2 regions of the Lactobacillus sp. ESL0681 genome follow, and region 1 is predicted to be linked to the other one. Evidence: riboswitches for the same ligand, from Rfam matches in the RefSeq annotation. Region 1 holds a riboswitch; the other holds the start of a gene.
The links. Region 1 has a riboswitch for FMN ahead of OZX59_RS01650 (ECF transporter S component). Riboswitches for the same ligand answer to the same signal wherever they lie in the genome.

Region 1 (3,815 bases):
CATGGTCAAGAGCAGTTAAAATTGCTGCTTCATCACCATAATCAAGCTGATGCTTTCTCGCAATCAGCGTGCAGGCGCGATACATTGCTCCAGTATCAATATAAATAAAACCTAATTTTTGCGCAATAATTTTTGCGACCGTACTTTTGCCAGCTGAAGCTGGGCCATCAATTGCTATCTGCATCCCAATCAAAAAGGGACATAAAGTCCCTAACCTTTCTTTAAATTACCTTAACGTCAAATTTTGTCCCTCATCAACTTGCGCATCAATGCTTAAGTTATTGAGCTCAGCCAATTTACCAACAGTTGTATTAAACTTATCCGCAATACTAGTTAAAGTTTCACCACTCTTCACCACGTATTGTTTAGGAGTAGTCACTGTCTTAGTTTTAGGCTGTTGATTCTCAGTTTTATCAACTTTAAGCTGTTTAGTTTTCTTCTTAGTTGCTCTTTTAGCAGTAGTTGCTGTTGATTTTTTAGTCCTAGAGCTTTTATGCTTAGAAGTTCGCAGCTCAACAGCCTGTTCGGCCGGTTTAGAGTTAGTAGCCAATTGATGAACAATAGGCACAAGAGCAGCACAGATAATTAACAAAATTGCCAGCATTGCTAACCAGCCTTTTGCGCTTGAATGCTGCGCATCAACACGCTTATCAGTTGGTCGTTGATAGTATTTATATGGTTTATCTTGTGTCTGCTTCATCGAAAAATACCTCCATTTATCACTAACCCGTTTCATTTTAGCATATTTAATCTAAAAATTGGACAAAAAATCGGTCATTTTCATGACCGATTAGCAAGAATATTACCTTTTTAATCTGAAGCTATTTATTTTAGGTTAAAACGCTTTTGCACAAATGGTTTTAAATTACGTAAGACTGTTTCAAATAACAAATAAACTGCAATTCCGTTGATTGAACCTTTTAACAAATTAAATGGAACAATAATGCCAAAAATATAAGTACTCATTGATGGAAGATGAAGTAATTGACCTAAGTATACTTTTTCCGTAAAACTTAGTAATCCTGAATAACTACTAATAGCTGGCGGATTAGGAATTGATGTAACTGCATACATTGGTGTTAAAACTAGCGCATTCAGAGTTGCCAGAACAATAGTCATGGCGATGATACCCAAAATAATCCCAACAAGTGGTTTCAGATGTCGTTTCCCCATATTTTGTTCTTCTTTAGAAATGTTTTTAGTGACAAAATAAAACGGTAAAGCAAATGATAATGTGGCAAATAATGAGGCTAACTGACCAACAATACTTGGCAGGGCAATTCCCTTATAAATCAAATGAATTGCCATTCTAATTATTGCAATAAAGATACCTGGGCCCGCACCAAATAAGAAGGTTCCAATGGTAATAACAACGTCAGAGAAATCAAACTTTAAAAAACTAGCAATCGGCAGCGGAAACGCCAACTGCATCACTACAAAAGCAATTGTCCCAATCAAAACATAAGCAATAATATTAGCTAAACTGCTTGAATTTTTTCTTTTCAAAAAATTACCTCCAAAAAAGTCTGCTGCTTCTAGCAACAGACTTAATAAAAGTAAATGATTCAATTCTTCATCGTAAACCTTTAGTTTAGTCTGTCTTCTTTCATCTAGACTCTAACTATCGGTATCTTAATCGATTCCACCACAATACGTGGGTCGTGGACTCACACCACCGGTCGGGACTTACACCCTGCCATGAAGACAACAAACTTATATTCAAATTCTGTATAACATACTAATCTACATGCTTTAATCTGTCAACTTCAGCATGTGATAATTCACGATATTTACCAGAAACCAATGAATCTAAAGTCAAAAAAGCGTACTTCTCGCGCGAAAGTTTTTCTACTTGATGATTAACTGCCTTAAACATCCGTTTAACTTGATGATAATGCCCCTCATGAATCGTTAATTGTACAATTTGCATATTCTTCTTTTTGTCGCTGCGGATAATCTTAACCTTAGCTGGCGCGCTTTTGTGTTGATCAAATTTTACACCATGAGTCAACTGTGCAATTTCTTCTGGTAACAGATGACCAGTAATTTTAGCAACATACACTTTAGCAACATTGTTGCGTGGATGCATCATTAAATTAGCTAATTCACCATCATTGGTCATCAATAATAATCCTGAAGTATCATAATCTAATCTACCAATTGGATACAAACGATAAGGAACGTCTTTAAAATAATCTACTACCGTTTTTCTACCTTTATCATCATTAGCGGTAGACACGACACCGCGCGGTTTATAAAAAAGATATGTGTGCAAACTTTCGCGCTCAATCGGTTCCCCATCAACAGCAATATTGCTAAAAGTATCAACTTTAGTTCCTAGCTTAGTAACTGGCTCACCATCAACAGTTACTCGGCCTGCGACAATCATTTTCTCCGCTTTTCGTCTTGAAGCAATTCCCGCTTCAGCAATTACCTTTTGTAAACGTTGTAAAACCATCTATTCTCCTTGTTTTTTAGTCTCAGCTAATTTCTGATCCATTTGTCCTTTAGCAGCAAATAAATCCATTTGTCCTTCAGCATCAATGCTATCATCTTCAAAATCTTCAATTAATGGTAAATCAGCTAAACTTTGGTAGCCAAAATATTGTAAAAAGTAATCACTAGTCACATACAAATTTGGATGACCAGGTGCTTCCTTTTTGCCATCAGTCTTAATTAAATCACGCCAAATTAATGTTTGCAAAGCACCTGATGAATTAACACCCCGGATTTCATCAATCTCAATCCGCGTGATTGGCTGCTTGTAAGCGACAATCGATAAAATTTCTAAAGCAGATTGACTGAGCGACTTAGTAAGATCTTTTTGAAAATAATTTGTCACAATCTTACTTACTTCGGGTCTAGTTGTTAACTTATACTGATGATTAAGCTGCAATAACTGTAGTCCTGAGTCTTGATCTTGCTGCAAATTGGCTGCTAACTTACTAGTTAATTCACGTAATGCTGGTTGTTCTATTTGCAATAATTCACCTAAATTATCACTAGCTATGCCATTATCACCTGCAAGGTATAGTAATGCTTCTAATTCTGCCAATTTACTCGTCATTCGCATCAATTCTTTCTAATTCAAGATCACCAAACGTGCGCGTCTGACTCACTTTTACTTTTTGGTTTTTACATAATTCTAGCAAAGCTAAAAATAAGCCAATTACATCAGATAAACTATGCAATTGTTTGCTACACCAAAAAAAGCTAACTTTCTGATATTTGACAAGGTTACTTTCTAACAGCTCTATCATAGCAGTAATTGGCGTCTGCTCTACGTTAACTGATGCGATATCTGGTTGCCGCAATTTTAATCTTTGCCAAACAACACTAAAGGTATTAGCAAGTTGAGATGAAGTAATCTGTCCCAAAGGCAATGGTTGCACACTTTTGGTCTGCGGTACACTCTCTTCTTTAGCAACCACAACAGGTACTGACTCATTACGCTGCTTAAAATAAACTGATATTTTTTTAAAAACTGAATATTGGACCAATTGCTGGACTAACTCGTCACGTGGATCTTCGACTGGCTCATCTTCATTAACAAAATCATTTTGAGGCAATAAAGACTGGGATTTGATTCTCAATAGAGTCGAGGACATTACAAAATATTCTCCAGCAATTTGCAAATTTAACTGCTTCATTTCTTGTAGATATGCAAGATATTGACTCGTTATTTTGGCAATGGGGATATCATAAATATCAATCTTTTGACGATTAATTAAATGAAGCAGCAAGTCAAGTGGCCCTTCAAAATTTGGTAATTCTAAAGTTAAGTTATCACTCATAGTTATTATTTGTTTTTAGAT
Region 2 (3,815 bases), 650 kb from region 1:
CCCAAAGACATCCCCAGTCAAACACTCACTATGCAGCCGCAATAATAATGGTTCATCTGGTTTAATATCACCCTTACTGATTAATAAAGTTGGTTCTTTTTCAGGTTGTTTCTCATTTTCAAAACCCTCAAGTTCAAAATGACCATGCTTAGTTGGAAAATCAACTTTGGTAATTGATTCAACCTTTAAGTCTTCATCTTCTTGACGCTTGCGATATTCAATTAATTCTTCAATAGTCAAGTACGGTAATCCCATACCTTCTGCTAAAGCCTTTAAGTCTTTGCGCCGAGCCATTGTACCGTCTTTTTTGATACATTCACAAATAAATCCAACTGGTGCTACTCCTGCAAGGCGAGCCAAATCCAGTGCTGCCTCGGTGTGACCAGTTCGTTCCAATACGCCGCCTTCTTTAGCAACTAATGGAAAAACATGGCCAGGATGATAAAAATCATCCCAAGTACTGTTGGGATCAGCTAATTTTTTAATTGTCTTAGCACGATCGTATGCAGAAATACCAGTAGTGGTCGTTGTAGCATCAACACTTAACGTAAAAGCTGTCCCAAATTCATCATTTGATCCAGTTTCAATTGGGCTAATATGCTGGCGATCGGCATATTCCTTACTCATTGGGACACATAACAAACCACGAGCTTTGGTAATCATGGTATTAACCATCTCAGGTGTTGCTTTTTCAGCTAGGCCAATCATATCGCCTTCAGATTCACGTTGTGGTGAATCAGCCACAATTACTAAACCACCATTTCTCATGTGATCAAGGATTTTACGCATTTTTTCATTTAATTGATCTGTCATTTTATTTCCTCACTATAACTTATTTGTTCCAAGCTTGACACTGTTTTACCACATAACGGCCAATCATATCCGTTTCAATATTGACATGGTCACCTAATTTGTAACCAGCTAAAGTCGTATTAGCAATGGTAAATGGAATCAGGCTCACACCAAATTCGGCATTTTGTGCCATGGTGACCGTTAAGCTTATACCATCAATCGCGATTGAGCCTTTTTCTACAATATATGAATCATATTGTTGTGGTACTTTAAATCGTAATTCAATCGAATTTTCTGTTTCAACTCTAGCAGTTAATTCTGCCGTGGTATCAACATGACCTGCCACAATATGACCATCTAAGGTTGCTCCTAAAGCCAGTGATGGCTCTAAGTTAACCACACTAGCTACTTGCAAATTGCCCAGGTTAGTTCGCTTCATCGTTTCTGGCATCACATCAACAGTAAACTCATCATTAGTCCAATCAGTTACGGTTAAACAAATTCCATTAACTGCAATGCTGGCACCAAGCGGCAAATTTTCTTGGGCTAATTTAGGAGCAGCAATTGCTAACTTAGCATGCTTTTCAGTTATTTCCAAACGAGTGATCTTACCCGTTGCTTGAATTATTCCGGTAAACATTGTTTTCTCCTTGCGCTAATGCGCACATCTTGCTCTAAGGTCTTTACATCAATTAGTTCATATTGTGATGAAGTCGCTCCCAACTCTTGTCCTACTGCGACTGGCAAAGCAGTCCCGCCTAAGACCTTAGGTGCTATATAAGCTATTATTTGATCGACTAAATCTGCTGCTATAAACTCTGCTTGAACCTGACTACCACCTTCAACTAACAGGGATTGAATCTCATATTTTGCAAGTAATTTAACAATTTTAGTTGGAGTCCATTTAGCTTGCGTAAAAATTTTAACTGCAACTGGCAGTTCTTTCTGCAATTCTTGTTCACTTAACAGCCAAATTTCACCTGGCTGATTAAATAATTCCTGAGTGAAGTCTATCCGATTAGCATCTTTAGTCAAGATTATTCTAATAGGTGGGATTGACAAACACTTAATTCTCACTGTTAGTTGTGGGTCATCAATTCTTAAAGTATTAGCACCTATTAAAATAGCTTGATTCTGACAACGTAATTTTTGGACATCGAGTTGGGCAGCATCGCCAGTTAACAAGGTTCGCTTATTACCCGCTGCATTAAGCTTACCATCAAGAGACATCGCATATTTGAGGGTAACTAGTGGCCTTTGTTGTTGATAAAAGAAGTTATAGGCCTCATTCAAATACTCCGTACCACCAATGACTTCAGTTGTGATGCCATGCTCTTGTAGAAACTTTATCCCTTTACCAGCAACTATTTTATGTGGATCAAGTTGTCCAATAACTACGCGTTTGATTCCTGCTTCAGCCACTTTTTCACAACAAGGTGGCTGCTTACCATAATGACTACAAGGTTCCAAAGTAACATAAAGTGTAGCACCATCAGCTAATTCGGGTTTAGCCAAGTGAGCCAATGCGTTAACTTCAGCGTGAACTTGCCCATACTGATGATGATACCCAGTAGCTAAGACTTGACCATCTTTAACAATAACTGCTCCCACTAAAGGATTCGTCCAAGTCATTGCCCGCGCCTTTAATGCTTCTTGGGCTGCAAGTTGCAGATAATCCTTATCCTGCATTAATTTCACTTCCTCAACAAAAAGCCTCGCTGATCTTAATCAACGAGGTCTTCATAATCAACTATCATTAGCTCTTAACCAAGCTTATTCTTGAATTGCAAGTTAAATACTAGTTTTTATTTTCTTCTCCCATCCAGACTTTAACTGTCGGTACCAGACTTGCACTAGTTCCACCACCATGATAGTGGGTCACGGACTTCAATTAAGCATTAATTGTTACCGTCGGTATGGAATTACACCTTACCCCGAAGAAATTCTTTAATTATCTTAAGCATAATATACAGATACCCCTACGTCAATAGAAAGCTAGTTAAATTCATTAATTAAAACTAATTTTATCCAAAATAAAAACGTGTGAGTCACAGGGCTACACACGTTTTATTGTAAGTAAACATAGCTATAAATTTAAATAATAATTTTTACCAAATTTGATTCTACAAACCAAGCAAATGGGCAAAAGCTGGAACTAATAAGTTATCAACCAATCCAGTTGCAACTACTGCTACTGCAGCCATCGCACCTTGTACAGAACCCATCTCTAGGGCGAAAGCTGAACCAACAGTATGTCCTGCAGCTCCTAAACCTAATCCAGTTCCCATCGGATCTGTATCAAGTTTAAACCACTTAACCATCTGCTTGCCTAGTGCATAAATCATTACGGCATTTAGAATACATGCCATTGCAGTAATTGATGCGTTACCGCCAATTGCTGTTGTCAGTGGCATGGCAATCGCAGTTGTTGCCGATTGACTAAGCATCGATCTAACACCAACTTCATTTAATCCTGCTGCCTTAGAAATAAAGGTAATCAAGATTAAGGAAACAAAAGTACTGATTACCAAGCTAGTTAAAATGATCCCCCAATTTTTCTTGATAACATCATTACGCTTGTATAAAGGAACAGCAAACGCAATTGTTGCTGGTGTAATAAACCAGAAGATGATATCTCCACCTGGTTTGTAGGCTTGAGTGTAGACCTGAGTTGTTGAAACATCAAATACTTTGCCTAAAACTACCAAAATGGCAATTCCTAAGACCATAGCAACAAACAGAGGTTGGAATAAGAAAAAACCATGTGACTTTTTGAAAAGCCACTGACCAATCAAAAAGATAAATAATGATAGGAATACACCAAATAAAGGATTACTTAAATAAGCCATCATTTACTGCCTCCAGTCTTAACATTATGAGCTACCGAATGATGTCCAGATGTGATTCTCTTTTTAAGCCAAACCAAGATTCGAGTTGTGTAGGCAGTTACCACCAATAAAATAATGGTTGCTAGCAACACTACCAAGACTAACTGAACACCTTGCGATTTCATGATATCCAAG

Region 2: another riboswitch for FMN. It lies ahead of ribD (bifunctional diaminohydroxyphosphoribosylaminopyrimidine deaminase/5-amino-6-(5-phosphoribosylamino)uracil reductase RibD); the one in region 1 lies ahead of OZX59_RS01650 (ECF transporter S component).

What each region holds. Positions count from the first base shown of each region.
Region 1 covers NZ_CP113943.1:307,927-311,741, reverse strand. The annotation lists gene cmk ((d)CMP kinase) at 1-184, opposite strand, end outside; gene OZX59_RS01655 (LysM domain-containing protein) at 227-700, opposite strand; gene OZX59_RS01650 (ECF transporter S component) at 826-1,506, opposite strand; FMN riboswitch at 1,595-1,710, opposite strand; gene OZX59_RS01645 (pseudouridine synthase) at 1,739-2,458, opposite strand; gene scpB (SMC-Scp complex subunit ScpB) at 2,459-3,067, opposite strand; gene OZX59_RS01635 (segregation/condensation protein A) at 3,057-3,794, opposite strand; gene OZX59_RS01630 (reductase) at 3,787-3,815, opposite strand, start outside.
Region 2 covers NZ_CP113943.1:1,553,735-1,557,549, reverse strand. The annotation lists gene ribA (GTP cyclohydrolase II) at 1-813, opposite strand, end outside; gene OZX59_RS07460 (riboflavin synthase) at 833-1,432, opposite strand; gene ribD (bifunctional diaminohydroxyphosphoribosylaminopyrimidine deaminase/5-amino-6-(5-phosphoribosylamino)uracil reductase RibD) at 1,417-2,481, opposite strand; FMN riboswitch at 2,599-2,738, opposite strand; gene OZX59_RS07450 (LrgB family protein) at 2,916-3,641, opposite strand; gene OZX59_RS07445 (CidA/LrgA family protein) at 3,641-3,815, opposite strand, start outside.